Regions from separate parts of the Sinomonas terrae genome, predicted to be linked through region 3. Evidence: riboswitches for the same ligand, from Rfam matches in the RefSeq annotation. Region 3 holds a riboswitch; each other region holds the start of a gene.
What was found. A riboswitch is a leader RNA that binds a small molecule or an ion and turns the genes downstream of it on or off. The one in region 3 is predicted to bind S-adenosylmethionine.
Positions count from the first base shown of each region.

Region 1: linked by a shared signal. The riboswitch ahead of L0M17_RS02845 (DUF1737 domain-containing protein) and the one ahead of L0M17_RS06850 (aminotransferase class V-fold PLP-dependent enzyme) in region 3 are both predicted to bind S-adenosylmethionine.
Region 2: linked by a shared signal. The riboswitch ahead of sfnG (dimethylsulfone monooxygenase SfnG) and the one ahead of L0M17_RS06850 (aminotransferase class V-fold PLP-dependent enzyme) in region 3 are both predicted to bind S-adenosylmethionine.

Region 1 covers NZ_JAKZBV010000001.1:603,880-609,311, reverse strand. Annotated here, with positions in the region: gene L0M17_RS02860 (acyl-CoA thioesterase) at 1-685, shown strand, start outside; gene L0M17_RS02855 (ABC transporter permease) at 702-1,463, opposite strand; gene L0M17_RS02850 (ABC transporter ATP-binding protein) at 1,456-2,235, opposite strand; SAM riboswitch class IV at 2,439-2,578, shown strand; gene L0M17_RS02845 (DUF1737 domain-containing protein) at 2,588-2,926, shown strand; gene L0M17_RS02840 (rhodanese-like domain-containing protein) at 2,923-3,339, shown strand; gene L0M17_RS02835 (O-succinylhomoserine sulfhydrylase) at 3,343-4,545, shown strand; gene L0M17_RS02830 (SRPBCC family protein) at 4,548-5,057, shown strand; gene L0M17_RS02825 (PRC-barrel domain-containing protein) at 5,109-5,432, shown strand, end outside.
Region 2 covers NZ_JAKZBV010000001.1:4,010,227-4,015,658, forward strand. Annotated here, with positions in the region: SAM riboswitch class I at 1,647-1,757, shown strand; gene sfnG (dimethylsulfone monooxygenase SfnG) at 1,800-3,011, shown strand; gene L0M17_RS18550 (O-acetylhomoserine aminocarboxypropyltransferase/cysteine synthase family protein) at 3,011-4,402, shown strand; gene L0M17_RS18555 (CoA-binding protein) at 4,399-4,899, shown strand; gene L0M17_RS18560 (glycoside hydrolase family 6 protein) at 4,985-5,432, opposite strand, start outside.
Region 3 covers NZ_JAKZBV010000001.1:1,475,620-1,481,051, reverse strand. Annotated here, with positions in the region: gene aroA (3-phosphoshikimate 1-carboxyvinyltransferase) at 1-1,243, shown strand, start outside; gene rsgA (ribosome small subunit-dependent GTPase A) at 1,248-2,396, shown strand; gene hisN (histidinol-phosphatase) at 2,446-3,264, shown strand; SAM riboswitch class IV at 3,383-3,495, shown strand; gene L0M17_RS06850 (aminotransferase class V-fold PLP-dependent enzyme) at 3,529-4,989, shown strand; gene L0M17_RS06845 (class I SAM-dependent methyltransferase) at 5,077-5,432, shown strand, end outside.

The DNA.
Region 1 (5,432 bases), 870 kb from region 3:
GAGGGGCGGCACGCCGACGATGCGCAGCCAGTGCCTCGTGATCTTCGTAGCCGTCGGGACTGACGGGAAGCCTGTCGAGGTGCCGAAGTTCGTGCCGAGCACGGACGCGGAGCGGGAGGCCGAGGCGCACGCGGTCGCTCGGATCGAGGTCCGCGACGAGATCGTCGAATCAATGGGCCGCCAGGTGTACACGGAGGCGGGCACGGCGGAGCGCGTGGTCCTGCGCTTCCTCGCTGCTCCGACCGACGTCAACTGGGGCGGCAAGGTCCACGGCGGCACCGTCATGAAGTGGATCGACGAGGCCGCGTACGTGTGCTCGGCGCGGTATTCCGGCCAAGACACGGTGGCAGTGTTCTCGGGCGGTGTCCGGTTCTACCGGCCCCTGCTCATCGGCGACGTGGTCGAGGTCGAGGCGCGTCTCGTCTACACCGGCAACAAGGGCATGCACATTGCTGTCCACGTCCGGTCAGGCAGCCCCAAGGGAGGCGAGCTGCACCTCACGACGTACTGCCTCACCGTCATGGTGGCGCGCGACGAGAACGGCACCGCCCGGTCAGTCAGGCCCTGGGTGCCGGTCTCGGACGAGGACCGGCGGCTGTGGGCGCATGCCCGCGAGCTCCTCGAGATCCGAGGCCGGGCCCCGGGGAACCGCCTTCCGAACCACCTGCTGGAGACCGGATCCTGAAGACCTCGAGCCAGACCTACTGCGGCTCCCAGCGAAACCACCGGATGCCGATGCCCGCGAAGACCACGATGTAGCCGATGGAGGCGATGATGCCGTCCGTCTGGTCGGCGCCCCACGCCGACGTGTTCAGGACCGCCGAGAACAGGTTGATGAGGGCACCGACCGGCGTCCACGAGGCGAAGTTCTTGAAGTCGTCGCCGAGGATGCCGGTCGAGCCGAGAATGCCGGTGAGGATCAGCAGGATGAACAGGACCCTGCCGACCGCGTTGACCGCCGTCGCGTTCTTCACGAGCCCCACGAGCGCCTGCCCGATGCTGAGGAAGACGACGGCGCCCAGCAGCGAGACAGCGAACATGAGCAGGTAGACGCCGAACGAAAACGTCGTGCTGTGCATGATGCTGCCGACGATCATGACGATCACGGAGACGATCAGGTTTGCCGCGAGCTGCACTGCGAGGCGGCTTGCCATGATGGCCCACGTCGGAGTCGGCGTCACCCGAAGCCGCTGGAAGACGCCTGCCTCCCGGTCGCGCGCCACGGTGATCGAGTAGCCGATGAGCGCCGAGGACAGCAGCCCGTAGGTGAGCGCCATGCCGATGAGGAAGCCCGGATTTCCGAGCCTCCCGCCGCGGTTGGTCACGATGAGGATGAGGATCGGGACGGCGAGGTTGAGGACGAAGGCCTGCCTGCTGCGGAGCAGGACGGTGGCGTCCGCACGAAGGAGCGAGCGCAGGGTCAGCCCGATTGGCGGGACGACGGGGGCGATGGTCTCAGTCACGGATGGCACTTCCTGTCAGCCCGATGAAGACATCTTCGAGGGTCACGTCGCCGTGGGCGACGGCGAGCACGCGCGGATCGTCGCGGTGCATGGCGACGAGCTCCTTCGGGGCGCCCAGGGCTTGGAGCCGACCGTGGTCGATGATGGCGACCCGGTCGCAGACCGCCTGGGCCTCCTCCATGGAATGAGTCGTGAGGAGGATGCTTCCGCCTCTCTGCCGCGAGCCCTCGATGCGGTCCCAGAGCTGGCGGCGGGACTGCGGGTCGAGGCCTGCGGTCGGCTCGTCGAGGAGCAGGATCGAGGGATTGTGGATCGTGGCGACCATGAGCGAGAAACGCTGCTGCTGCCCACCCGAGAGCTTCTTGAACGGCTTCGTGATCTCCTGCTGGAGCCCGACGTCCGCCAGCCGTTCCCTGATCTGCCGCTGCGGGAGGTCAAGCCCGTAGAGCCCAGCGTACAGGCGCGCAATCTGCTCGATCGTGAGCTCGGACTGGAAGCTCGAAGCTTGGAGCTGCACGCCGAGCTTCGCCTTGACGGCGAGCGGAGCGTGAACGGTCTCGACGCCATCGATCACAACCCGTCCGGAGTAGGGCTTGCGCAGGCCCTCGATGACGCTCAGCGTCGTCGTCTTTCCCGCCCCGTTCGGGCCGAGGAGCCCGAAGATCTCACCCCGCAGAATGGAAAAGCCGAGTCCGTCCACTGCGGTCTGCTGACCGTAGCGGACAACGAGATCCTGCACCTCGAGAACTGTGGGCCGCTCTGCCTCACTCACCCGGGCTACCTCCGCGTCGTGTTATTCAGTTCCTCCACCATGAGCATAGGTCTCCGGCGGCTGCAGGGAAGCGTTCCGCTCGTGCCCCCGGCCTTCTCACAGGAGAAAGCTAGAAACGGCTCGGCGCGCGTGTTTCGCGGTGTTGCCAATCGTTACCGGCTCGCCGTGGCTGGCCCCGTGGTCGCGTGCTACTTTCAAGCCAGAGTAACGAGCGCCAGCGCGCGACGGCGGGGCCTCCCCGCGCGGTCGCACTGCCCTGACTTGCTGGCCGGCAACCCTCCATCCGGCGGGGTGCCTCAGGTGACGACTCGGCAATTCGACCATCGATACGCAAGCCAGAAGGAGCCCGCCCATGTCCAACACTGCCACAGAGACGGGAGAGGCGGCCGCCACACCGCTCAACGATCCCGCCGCACCGGCGAGCGCCTCCGAGGAGCGCCTCGCCTACCGTCTGCTCACCGGTCCGGACACTCGCGAGTTCTGCGCCCGGATCTCCCAAGCCCTTGCCGAGGGCTACGTGCTCCACGGGAGCCCTGCCGCCACCTTCAACGGCACGGACGTGATCGTCGCCCAGGCCATCATCCTCCCCCACGCCGTCGCCCGGGCGGACGCGGCCGTGGCCTCCGCCGTCGACGAGCTCGCAGAGGGAATCACCAGCGAGGGCGAGTACGACGGGGAGGGCCACGCATGAGCCTCTATGAAGGTGACCTCACGCCGGAGCAGGCCTGGGACAAGCTGAAGTCGGGCTCCGCCGTCCTCGTCGATGTGCGCACCGAGGAAGAGTGGGCGCACATCGGGATCCCCGACACGCGCCAGACGGACAACGACCCGCTGTTCATCCCGTGGGTCTTCTCGGGCGGCATTCCGAACCCGGACTTCGTCATCGAACTCGAGCTCCAAGGCCCGGAGAACCGCGAGACTGAGCTGCTCTTCCTGTGCCGCTCGGGCCAGCGCTCCGCTGCGGCGGCGGCCGCCGCGACGAACCTCGGCTTCAGGGCGTACAACGTGCTCGAGGGCTTCGAGGGCGTGCCCGGGCCCGATGGGCAGCGGAACGTGAACGGATGGAAGAACCGGGGCCTCCCCACGAACGTAGGACAAGAGTAGTCAGTGACCTTCAACATCGACGCCGCGAGCTGGAGCGAAGACACCCAGGCTGTGCGCGGCGGGCTTGACCGCAGCAATTTTCAGGAAACTTCAGAGGCCCTGTTCCTCAACTCCGGCTTCGTATACGAGTCGGCGGAGGCAGCCGAGAGGGCGTTCACCGGCGAGGACGAGCGCTTCGTCTACTCCCGCTACGGCAATCCGACCGTGGCCACGTTCCAAGAGCGGCTTCGGCTCCTCGAGGGCACCGAGGCGTGCTTCGCGACGGCCTCCGGCATGTCGGCCGTGTTCACCGCGCTCGGTGCGCTGCTCGGGGCTGGCGACAGGGTCGTCGCGGCCCGCAGCCTCTTCGGCTCGTGCTTCGTGATCCTCAACGAAATCCTCCCCCGCTGGGGCGTCGAGACCGTCTTCGTCGACGGCCCCGACGTCGACCAGTGGCGCGAGGCGCTTTCGGTACCGACAAAGGCGGTCTTCTTCGAGTCGCCGTCGAATCCGATGCAGGAGCTCGTGGACATCCAGACGGTTGCGGACCTTGCGCACGCGGCTGGGGCGACCGTCGTCGTCGACAATGTCTTCGCGACCCCGCTCCTGCAGCGGAGCCTCGACTTCGGCGCCGACGTCGTCGTGTACTCGGGCACGAAGCACATCGACGGTCAGGGTCGCGTGCTCGGAGGCGCGATCCTCGGGCCGAAGGACTACATCGAAGGCCCGGTCAAGCAGCTCATGCGGCACACGGGCCCAGCGCTCAGCCCGTTCAACGCGTGGGTCCTCACGAAGGGCCTCGAGACGATGGGCCTGCGGGTGCGGCACTCGTCGGCGAACGCGCTCGCGATCGCGGAGTGGCTCGAGGCGCAGCCGGAGGTCGGCTGGGTCAAGTACCCGCACCTCAAGTCGCACCCGCAGTACGAGCTCGCCCGCAAGCAGATGAGCGCGGGCGGCACCGTGCTGACGTTCGAGCTCAACGCGCCCGACGGCGGCGGCAAGGACGCCGCGTTCCGGTTCCTCAACGGGCTGCGGATCGTCGACATCTCGAACAACCTGGGCGACTCGAAGTCGCTCGTCACCCATCCGGCGACGACGACCCACCGGGCCATGGGTCCCGAGGGCCGCGCGGCGATCGGGCTGGGCGACGGCGTCCTGCGGCTCAGCGTGGGCCTCGAGGACGTCGGCGACCTCATCGGCGACCTCGAGCAGGCTCTCAAGGCCTGAGCGTGCCCGGGCGGCTGCGGCACTTCGAACTCCGGCTCGAGACGCCGCTGCCTGCCCCGGTCGCGTGGGCCCGGATCCTGGATCTCCGGGCCCACGACCGGCTCATCCCGTTCACGCATATCATCGAGGGCCTCGCCTCCGCGGACGAGTTGCAGCCAGGCCACCGATTCGTTGCGTGCACGCTGCTCACCCGTGTTGGCTTCCGCGGCCGCCTGCTCGGGTTCAACGACGTCATGACGGTTGAGGAGATCGATCCGCCCGAGGGCTCCCGCGCGGGGCACGCACGGATTGTGAAGTCGGGCAAGCTCGTCCGCGGCTCGATCGAGGTCACTGTGAGTCCGGGGCGCGGAGGCGCCGCGGGTCACCCCGAAGAACGGACGACGGCGGGCTCCACGGTGCGCTGGGTCCAGGACTTCGGCTTGTCGCGCTTCCCGTGGATCGTAGGCCTGGCGGCGTTCGCCGTCGCCCGCCCCGCGTACTGGGTCACGCTCAAGCGGCTGCTTCGCGGGTGAAAGCCCGGCGGCCGGTGCTTGCCGACTCGCTTCGGCGGGTAATCAGGGTCAATGTTCACCAACGATCAGATCGACAGCCTGACGGACAAGAGCGGCAACGTCGTCACCCCGGACGGGGAGAAAATCGGGGGAATCGGGCACTTCTACCTCGACGACGAGACGGGCGAGGCGAACTGGCTGACAGTCAAGACCGGCCTGTTCGGGACCCACGAGTCCTTCGTTCCGCTCGATGAGGCGAGGCTCCAGGACGATGACCTGGTGGTTCCCTACTCGAAGGACCAGGTGAAGGACGCGCCCCACATCGACCCGGACAATCGGCTGGAGCAAGACGAGGAAGACCGCCTCTACGACTACTACCGTGGCCTCGGATGGACC
Region 2 (5,432 bases), 2.5 Mb from region 3:
CGCCGTAGTCCGCCCGCCTCCCGTCCACTCGCCCGGGCTCGTCCGGACGCCGCACCACTCGCTCGGGCTCGCCCAGACGCCGCACCACTCACCCGGGCTCGCCCAGACGCCCCGACACTCACCCGGGCTCGCCCGGACGCCCCGACGCCAGCCACCGTCACCCCCATCCCGGCACCCCGGCCGTCCGTTCCCGACCGGGGTTGAAGCCCTTCCTCGGCGCGCCCGCCCCCGACACGCCGACCCTGGCTCGATCGCGCCGTCGAAGCCGGTCGGAATCTCACGCCTGCCCACCCGAACCCTGCGGAGGCGAACCCCGCGGAGGTGACGGCGCAAGCTTGCACGGCACCCGACGCCTCGCCCAAAGCAAGCGGACGACGACGGGCGGGCACCGCCGTCGACCGCTCGTCCGGGCCGACCGCCGTCCTCCGCTCACGGCCGTCGCCCCCATCCCCTTGGCACCCAGGACGTCCGTTCCCGACCGGGATTGAAGCCCTTCATCGGCGCGCCCGCCCACGACGCGCCGACCGTGGCTGGATCGCGTCGTCGAAGCCGGCCGGAATCTGACGCCCACCCACCCGGACCCTGCGGAGGCGCACCCCGCGGAGGTGACGGCGCAAGCTTCCACGCCAGCCGCCGTCGTCCGCTCACCGCCGTCGACCCCACCCCCTTGGCACCCCGGCCCTCGTTCCCGACCGGGATTGAAGCCCTTCCTCGGCGCGCCCGCCCCCGACACGCCGACCCCGGCTCGATCGCGCCGTCGAAGCCGGTCGGAATCTGCGCCCGCCAGCCCGAACGCGGAGGCGCACCCTGCGAAGGTGACGGCGCAAGCTCCTACGCCAGCCCGTCGTCCGCTCACCGCCGTCGACCCCACCCCCTTGGCACCCCGGCCCTCGTTCTCGACCGGGATTGAAGCCCTTCCTCGGCGCGCCCGCCCCGACACGCCGACCCCGGCTCGATCGCGCCGTCGAAGCCGGTCGGAATCTGCGCCCGCCAGCCCGAACGCGGAGGCGCACCCTGCGAAGGTGACGGCGCAAGCTCCTACGCCAGCCCATCGTCGTCCGCTCACCGCCGTCGACCCCACCCCTTGGCACCCAGGCCGTCCGTTCCCGACCAGGATTGAAGCCCTTCCTCGGCGAGCCCGCCCCCGACACGCCGACCGTGGCTCGATTGCGCCGTCGAAGCCGGTCGGAATCTGACCCCGCCCACCCGAACCCTGCGGAGGCGCACCCTGCGAAGGTGACGGCGCAAGCTTGCAGGCGCACCCTGCGAAGGTGACGGCGCAAGCTTGCAGGCGCACCCTGCGGAGGTGACGGCGCAAGCTTGCAGGGGCACCCTGCGGAGGTGACGGCGCGAGCTGTAGGCCGGCCGGACGACGAGCGTCGGATTACGTCGACGAGCGGGGGATTACGTACGGGGCCCTGGCGACCAAGCGGACCCCGACGTCGGTGCTCCCCGCTGCCCGTTGGCGCCCCCCGGCCTCGGAGCCGCCCGGTCGGCCCCAGGCCCGCCCATCGAGGCCCCCGACGCCCAGCGGGGCTCCGCCCAGCGAGGCCCCTCCAACCGAAGAAGCTTCGGCGAATGCAAGTCGGCATCCTCTATGACGAAATAATTTGCACCGTTACGGCGCCCGCGAGCAGAATCACAGTGACCCATCCCGAGCGGCTGAGAGATCTGGATCTGTGACGCCGCAGCAACCCTGGCCAACCGTCGTCACCAAATCGACGAGCCAAAGGTGCTACCGCCAGAAGCGATGGTGAGTGTCCCCCGCTCGCGTCGCGCCCGAGTTAAGGAGCGCAGCCGTGTCCGACCACGTCATTGATTTCGAGACCCCCCTCAAGTTCGCGTACTGGGTGCCCAACGTCTCGGGAGGCCTTGTGGTCTCCACGATCGAACAGCGCACCAACTGGGAGTTCGACTACAACCGCACCCTCGCACGCATCGCCGAGAACGCGGGCTTCGAGTACGCCCTCACCCAGACCCGTTACGCCGCGAGCTACGGCGCGGACAAGCAGCACGAGGCCACGTCGTTCTCGCTTGCGCTCCTCGGCGCGACCGAGCGGCTCAAGGTCATCGCGGCCGTGCACCCCGGCATGTGGCACCCCGGCGTGCTCGCGAAGTTCATCATCACCGCAGACCACCTCTCGGGCGGCCGCGCGGCCGTGAACATCGTCTCGGGCTGGCTCAAGGACGAGTTCGTGAACTTCGGCCTCGAATGGCTCGAGCACGACGAGCGCTACGTCCGCACCGAGGAGTTCATCAACGTGCTCCGCGGCCTGTGGACCGAGCAGGGCTACTCGCAGTCGGGCAAGTACTACAACATCAACAACTTCACGCTGAACCCTGCGCCGGTGAGCGTTGAAGGTCGCCCGCACCCGGAGATCTTCTTCGGCGGCAACTCGACGGCGGCTCAGGCAGCAGCAGGCCGCACCGCCGACTGGTACTTCTCCAACGGCCGCGACATCGAGGGCTTCAAGGCCAACATCGCCGGCGTCCTCGCCGCCGCGGAGGAAGGCCGCAGGGCCCCCGCCGCCCCGCGGTTCGGCCTCAACGGCTTCGTGATCGCCCGCGACACGGAGAAGGAAGCCCACGAGACCCTCCGCGAGATCGTCGCGAAGGCGCACCGCCCCGCGGTCGAGGGCTTCGCCGCCGCCGTCAAGGAGGCCGGCCAGTCCACGAAGGACGGCAAGGGCATGTGGGAGGACTCGACGTTCGAGGACCTCGTCCAGTACAACGACGGCTTCCGCACGAAGCTCATCGGCACGCCCGAGCAGATCGCCGAGAGGATCGTCGAGTACAAGAAGATCGGTGTGAACCTGCTCCTCACGTGCTACCTGCACTTCCAGGAGGAGGTCGAGGCGTTCGGCCGGGACGTGCTCCCGATCGTGCGCGAGCTCGAGGCGGACCTCGCCCGCAAGAACGGCACGGAGCTCAACACCGAGCTCCTCCCCGTGACGAACTTCGACGCCGTGCGGGAGCTCACCGGTTCGAACCTCGCCGGAGCAGGCGCCTGATGGCCGAGCGTCAATTCGGCTTCCGCACCCGGGCCCTGCACGCCGGCGGAACGCCGGACGCGGAGCACGGGGCGCGGGCGGTCCCGATCTACCAGTCGACGTCGTTCGTCTTCAAGGACACCGACGACGCCGCGAACCTCTTCGCGCTGCAGAAGTACGGCAACATCTACTCGCGCATCGGCAACCCCACCGTCGCTGCCTTCGAGGAGCGCGTCGCGTCCCTCGAGGGCGGCATCGGCGCGGTCGCGACGTCGTCGGGCATGGCCGCCGAGTTCATCACGTTCGCCGCGCTCGCCCAGGCGGGCGACCACATCGTGGCGTCGTCGAAGCTCTACGGCGGCACGATCACGCAGCTCGACGTGACCCTCCGGCGCTTCGGCGTCGACACAACGTTCGTGGACAGCACGGAGGCCGCGGACTTCAAGGCCGCGCTACGCGAGAACACGAAGGCGATCTACACGGAGATCGTCGCGAACCCGTCAGGCGACATCGCGGACCTTCCCGGGCTCGCCGCCGTCGCCCACGAGCACGGCATCCCCCTCGTGGTCGACTCGACGCTCACTCCCCCGTACCTCCTCCGGCCGATCGAACACGGCGCGGACATCGTGATCCACTCCGCGACCAAGTTCCTCGGCGGCCACGGCACCACTCTGGGCGGCGTCGTCGTCGAGAGCGGGACGTTCAACTGGGGCAACGGGAAGTTCCCCTCGATGACCGAGCCCGTGCCGAGCTACGGCAACGTCTCATGGTGGGGCAACTTCGGCGAGTACGGCTTCCTCACGAAGCTCCGCTCCGAGCAGCTCCGCGACATCGGGCCCTCGCTCCCCGCACAGTCGGCGTTCCAGCTCCTGCAGGGCGTCGAGACGCTCCCTCAGCGCATGGACGCGCACCTCGCGAACGCGCAGCGCGTCGCGGAATGGCTCGCCGCGGATCCTCGCGTCACGTACGTGAACTTCGCGGGCCTGCCGTCGCACCCGCAGCACGAGCGCGCGAAAGAGCTTCTGCCGCTCGGCGTCGGCTCCGTGTTCAGCTTCGGGGTCAAGGGCGGGCGCGCGGCCGGTGCCAAGTTCATCGAGGCGCTCCAGATCGCGAGCCACCTCGCGAACATCGGCGACGCGCGGACGCTCGTCCTTCACCCCGGTTCGACGACGCACCAGCAGCTCTCCTCAGAGCAGCTCGCCGCGGCGGGCGTGCCGGAGGACCTGATCCGGCTCTCGGTGGGGCTCGAGGACGTCGAGGACATCATCTGGGACCTCGACCAGGCCCTGGAGGCTTCGCAGATCGCCGGCTTGGAAGAAGAGTTCGCCGCCCCGACGTACGACGGCGAGGCCTGCTCCCTGCCCAGCGTCCAAGGCCGCGCCGTCGCCTCTTCGAAGGGAGCAGCGAAATGAGCACCGCCGTCAGCCAACGCACCTGGGTGGGGCCCACAGCGCCGGAGCGCCTGAGGATCCTGCGGGAGACGAAGGTCATAGCGATCGTCGGGGCCTCGGACAAGCCGAGCCGGGCGAGCTACTTCGTCGCGACGTACCTGCTCTCCTCGACCAAGTACCGCGTGTACTTCGTGAACCCGGTAGTGAAGACGATCCTCGGCCAGCCCGTCTACCCCTCGCTCGCCGAGCTCCCGGAGACCCCGGACCTCGTCGAGGTGTTCCGCAAGCACGACGACCTCCCCGGCGTCCTCGAGGAGGCCAAGTCTGTGGGCGCGAAGACGATCTGGCTCCAGCTCGGCTCGTGGCACGAAGGGGTCGCGGCGGACGCCGAGGCCGCGGGGATGAACGTGGTCATGGACCGCTGCGTCAAGATCGAGCACGCGCGCTTCCACGGCGGGCTGCACCTCGCGGGCTTCAACACAGGCGTCATCTCGAGCAAACGTCAGGTCCTCGCCTAGCCTTTCGCCGCGCACGACGGCGGCGCCGCACCCGGGAAGGGCGCGGCACCGCCGCTGGGAAGGTGCTGCCGGAAGCCGCGGGCGGCTACAGCGCGGGCACGGCCTTGCGCGCCAGCTCGAGGGCCTGCTGCGGGAACCAGGCTCCCGCCGCGGGATCGGTGATACCACCCCACTCCGGGTCGGTCGTGCTTCCCGGGACACTGCGGTTGCACTGGCCGTCCGACTGTCCCGGCGTCTTCACCCAGAGGTACGCATCCAGCAGCGGGAACGCGGATGGTTCCGGAGACGCGGCGGGGCGAGCGCCGAGGCCCGCGCCCGGCGGATTGCACCAGGTCTGGGGGTCCCCCGCGTACTTTCCTGCAGGCGGGGTCCAAGGGCCTTGCCCGTTCCGGCTCGTGTCAACCACGAAGTGGGCCGTGGGCACAGTGCCAGCGAGCTCTTGGGCGTAGCGGCTGTTGATGCCCGAAGTGTTCGCGTCGGCGTCGGCTGCCGTGTCGCTCCACTGCTTCGCCGCGCTCAGGGCCGTGCCCTGC
Region 3 (5,432 bases):
GCACTCGCGCGACTCGGCCCTCATGGTCGCCGCGCTGCGCACGCTCGGGGCGGGCGTGACGGAGGTGGCGGGCGACGGCGACTTCGGCCCTGACCTTGAGATCACCCCGATCCCGCCCGCCTCCCGAGGCTTCGCGGGGGCCGGTGGCCTCGGCACGGTAGCCGTAGACTGCGGACTCGCGGGCACCGTCATGCGCTTCGTACCGCCCCTCGCCGCGCTGTGCCGCGGGGAGATCGCGTTCGACGGCGACCCGCACGCGCGAGTCCGACCCATGGGACCCGTCATCGGCGCTCTGGAGGCACTCGGCGTCGAGCTCTCCTCGCCTGACGGACGGCGACCCACCTCGCTCCCCTTCACGGTCCACGGCACGGGCTCGGTGCCGGGGGGCCACATCGTGGTCGACGCGAGTGGCTCCAGCCAGTTCGTCTCCGCGCTCCTGCTCGCAGGCGCTCGCTTCGAAGAGGGCCTCCACCTCGAGCATGTCGGCAAACCGGTGCCGAGCCTCGACCACATTGCCATGACGGTGAGCGTCCTCCGGGAGCTCGGCGTCGAGGTCGACGATTCCGTCCCGAATCACTGGATCGTGAAGCCAGGTCCGATCCGGGCGTTCGACGTCCGAATCGAGCAGGACCTTTCGAACGCCGGCCCCTTCCTGGCTGCCGCGCTCGCGACCCGGGGCACTGTCCGAATCCCGAATTGGCCCGAGCACACGACGCAGGTTGGGGATTCCTGGCGCGAGATCCTCCCCAAGCTAGGCGCTCAGGTGCAGCTCGACGACGGCACGCTCACGGTGCGCGGCGGGGAACACATCACGGGCGCGGAACTCGCCGAGACGAGCGAACTCGCGCCGACCGTCGCCGCGTTGTGTGCCCTCGCCGAGACACCGTCCAGGCTCACCGGCATCGCGCACCTCCGCGGGCATGAGACGGATCGGCTTGCTGCTCTCGTTGCCGAAATCGTCCGACTCGGGGGCGACGCCGAAGAGACGGCCGACGGCCTCGTCATCCGCCCAGCCCGGCTCCATGGGGGCGTGGTGCGGAGCTACGCCGACCACCGCATGGCGACTGCGGGCGCCGTGTGGGGTCTCGCTGTCGAAGGCGTCGAGGTCGAGGACATCGGGACGACGTCCAAGACGATGCCAGAGTTCCCGCAGATGTGGGCGCGCATGCTCGGTCAGGGCACCGGGGAGCAGGAGCCTTCGGGTGACGCTCCGGCCCCTGGCGAGACGGTCAAGGCGCCCTAACCCGATGCCTGCCCGGGAGTGGGACGAGAGCGATGTCCGCATCCGTCCCAACAAGCGCGGTAGCCGCCCTCGGACGAAGGACCGGCCGAGCCACGACGATGCAGTGACCGGCCGCATCATCACCGTCGACCGGGGCCGCTACACAGCGGTGGTCGACGAGGACATGCCCGACGAACGGATCGTGATCGCGGCCCGGGCTCGCGAACTGCGCCGCACCGCCGTCGTCCCCGGCGACTTCGTGGGACTCGTCGGCGACGTGAGCGGGCGTCCGGACACTCTCGCGCGTCTCGTGCGCGTCCAGGATCGCCGCACCGTCCTCCGGCGAAGCGCGGACGACGACGATCCAGTCGAGCGTGTCGTCGTCGCCAACGCGGACCAACTCGTCATCGTCGTAGCAGCGGCCAATCCGGAGCCGCGCACCGGATTCATCGACCGAGCCCTCGTCGCCGCGTACGACGCCGGAATCGAACCCCTCCTCCTCGTCACGAAAGCGGACCTCCGGGACCCGGCCCCGCTGCTGGCGACCTACGATCTCCTGCCGCTCTCCGTCGTCGTTAGCCGCACGGCCGAAGAGCCGGAAGAGCCTGAACCTGCCGAGGACGACGCTGCAGGCGACGACGGCGAAGTTCAGGACGCCGGTGAGCCGAAGGTGCGTGGTGTGCGGCTTGACGATGACGCTGTCGCGCGACTGCGGGAAGAGCTCGACGGCAAGGTTACGGTGCTGCTCGGGCACTCGGGCGTCGGCAAGTCGACCATGGTCAACGCGCTCACAGGGGCGAGCCGCGCCACGGGCGGTGTCAACGCTGTGACGGGCAGAGGGCGGCACACGTCGTCGTCGGCATTGGCGCTCCGGCTCGAAGGAGCGCCGCCGGGGAGCTGGATCATCGACACGCCGGGCATCCGCTCCTTCGGGCTGGCGCATGTCGATCCCGATCGGATCCTGCATGCCTTCCCCGACCTCGAACCCGGAACCGAAGACTGCGCACGCGGCTGCCGCCACGATGCCAATGCTGTCGAGTGCGGCTTGGATGGATGGGTTGCGGGAGGAAACGCAGGTGCACAGGGACCGGCACGCCTCGCGTCGTTCCGGCGCCTGCTGGGAGCGAGTCCTCGGGACGAGGCCGCTGACGCCAAGGAGCTCGGCACACTCTGAGCCCGGTGCCTCCCACTTGGCGGGTGCGTGAGGCGATAGCGTGGATCCCATGACCCTTGCCGCCGAAGGCTACACCGACGATCTCCGTCTGGCCCACGTACTCGCCGATTCAGTCGATGCCCAGACGATGGACCGGTTCAAAGCCCTCGACCTGAAAGTCGAGACCAAGCCGGACCTCACGCCCGTCACGGATGCAGACCGAGCGGCGGAGGAAGCGATCCGTGGGCAGCTCGCACGGTCACGCCCGCGCGACGCAGTGATCGGCGAGGAGTTCGGCACAACCGGCCATGGAGCCCGCCGCTGGATCATCGACCCCATCGACGGGACGAAGAACTTCGTGCGAGGGGTGCCCGTCTGGGCCACGCTGATCGCTCTTGCTGACGGCGATGAGATTGTGGTCGGCGTCGTCAGCGCCCCTGCGCTCGGCCGCAGGTGGTGGGCGGCGAAGGGCGCCGGCGCGTACACGGGCCGTTCCCTCGCCGCGGCGACCCGGCTCAAGGTTTCGGACGTGGCCCGCATCGAAGACGCTTCGCTCTCCTACTCAAGCCTGTCCGGCTGGCGCGAACGTGGAAGCCTGGGCAATTTCCTCACCCTCACGGAGGATGTGTGGCGGACGCGCGCCTACGGCGACTTCTGGTCGTACTGCCTCGTTGCTGAAGGGGCGGTGGACATTGCTACCGAACCCGAACTCGCGCTCTACGACATGGCCGCCCTTGTGCCGATCGTCACGGAGGCGGGCGGACACTTCACGTCGCTCGAGGGCGTCGAGGGGCCTTGGGGCAGCAGTGCCCTCGCGACAAATGGGATCCTGCATTCGGACGCGCTGCGCCGCCTCAACCCGGAGCACGATGACCTCCTCAGCTCCTGAGGGCCCGACTCCTCAGTGCTGAGCCATCGCGGGCTCGCCGAGCAGCGGAGTCTTAACTCGCTGTAACACGCGACGACGGGCTGGAGCAGCGCGCCGTCGTCCTCTAGTCTCGTGGTCAGGTCACGAGTGCCAGCGCGAAGCCCCGGCTTGCTGGCCGGCAACCCTCCGACGCGGCGGGGTGCCCCGGGTGACGACCAGGCCAGTCCGGAGCGGACTTGGCAAGCGCGGCCCCCGCGAGGCGGGGCCCCGACCCTGAGGTGCACCATGAGCACACCCACCGTCGCTTCTCCGTCCCCCGCAAACCCGGTCCTTCCCGCAAACGCCATCATTCCCGCAGGATCCCCTGCGCCCGCGGCAGCCCATGGGGATGTGGACCTCCGCAACCCGCTCGCCGAGGTCGTCGGCGCGGAACTCCTCACTCCCCTTGTAGGAGGCGGGAGTACGCGGTATGTGAACCTCGACTACGCGGCATCGGCCCCGGCCCTCGCCGAGGTCGCGGCGCACCTCAACGAGGTGCTCCCGTTCTACGCGAGCGTTCACCGCGGCGCTGGCTACGCGTCCCAGGTCAGCACCTCGGTCTATGAGAACGCACGAAGGATCGTCCGTGAGTTCGTGGGCGGCCGGCCGGACGACGAGGTCATCTTCACCCGCAACACCACTGACTCGCTCAATCTCCTCGCCGGCTGCCTTCCCGCCGCGGGCGATGTCCTCTACCTCGACATCGAGCACCACGCGAACCTCCTACCGTGGCAGGGGCGGCCCCACCGGAGTGTCGTCGCCGCCCGCACGCTCGCGGAGACGCTCGAGCGCGTGAAAGCGTGGCTCAAGGCTAGTGAGATCAGTCTGGTCGCTGTGACGGGAGCCTCCAACATCACCGGCGAGATCCTGCCGATCGCCGAGCTTGCGGCGCTCGCCCATGAACACGGCGCCCGCATCCTGGTCGACGCAGCGCAGCTCGCGCCCCACCGCCGCATCGACATCGCTGCTGCGGACATCGACTATCTCGCATTCTCCGGTCACAAGCTCTACGCGCCCTTCGGCGCGGGCGTCCTCGTGGGCCGCCGCGATTGGCTCGACAACGGACGCCCCTACCTTGCGGGGGGCGGCGCCGTTCGCGAGGTCCGTCTGGATTCAGTGGCCTGGGCGGAGGGCCCTGCAAGGCACGAGGCCGGGTCCCCCAACGTGGTCGGAGCCGCGGCCCTCGCGAAGGCTGCACAGATCATCGAGGGCCTCGATGTGAAGTCCTGGTACCGACACGAGCAGCAGCTCCGTGACGCCCTCGTGGCGGGGCTCAGCGAGATCGAGGGGGTCACGGTGCACCGTCTCTTCGAGGACTCAGACCTCGGCGTCAGCGCGGCGTCGCGCGGGGCAGTCGGCATCGTCAACTTCTCAGTCGAAGGCCACGACGCCGGACTGACGGCCGCCTATCTCTCCGCCGAGCATGGCGTGGGCATCCGCGACGGGCGCTTCTGCGCGCATCCAGCCCTGCGCCGCCTCGGTCTTGCTTCAGGTTCCCTCCGTGCAAGCTTCGGTCTTGGCTCCCGGCTCGAGGATGTCGAAAGGCTTGTCACCGGTGTGCGTGGGCTTGTGGAGCGCGGCTTGGGTCTCGACTACGCGGTCGACGTCGGCCGCTGGGTCCCAGTGCCCGATTCGCGTCCATTCCCCGCATGGGCGCCCAACACCCCCGGGACTGCAGGCGCCGCCCCGTGCTCGGTCGAGGACTGAGAACGTCCCCTACGCCGACGTGCGGCTAGGCGTTTCCCGCGGGTAGATTCCTCTGCGGAGCATTCGGATCTCCGGGAGGAAGAAGGCATGGCTCGGGGCGGACCCAAGTTCGACGATCGACGACGGCGCGAGCTCGCAGAAGCGTTCATGGCCGGCGGGGAACACTACGAGAAGGTCCGGCCAGGCTACCCAGACGACGCCGTTGACTGGCTCGTGCCACCCGGCGCTCGCACCGCCGTCGACCTCGGCGCAGGCACCGGCAAGCTCTCGGGCCTGCTCTCAGCCCGCGGACTCGCGGTGACCGCCGTGGATCCGAGCCCGGACATGCTCGGCGAACTGCGCCGCCTGCATCCGGGAGTCCAGGCCGTCGTCGGCACAGCCGAGGCCACCGGCCTGCCGGATGCCTCGGCTGACCTTGTGGTTGCCGCGCAGGCATGGCACTG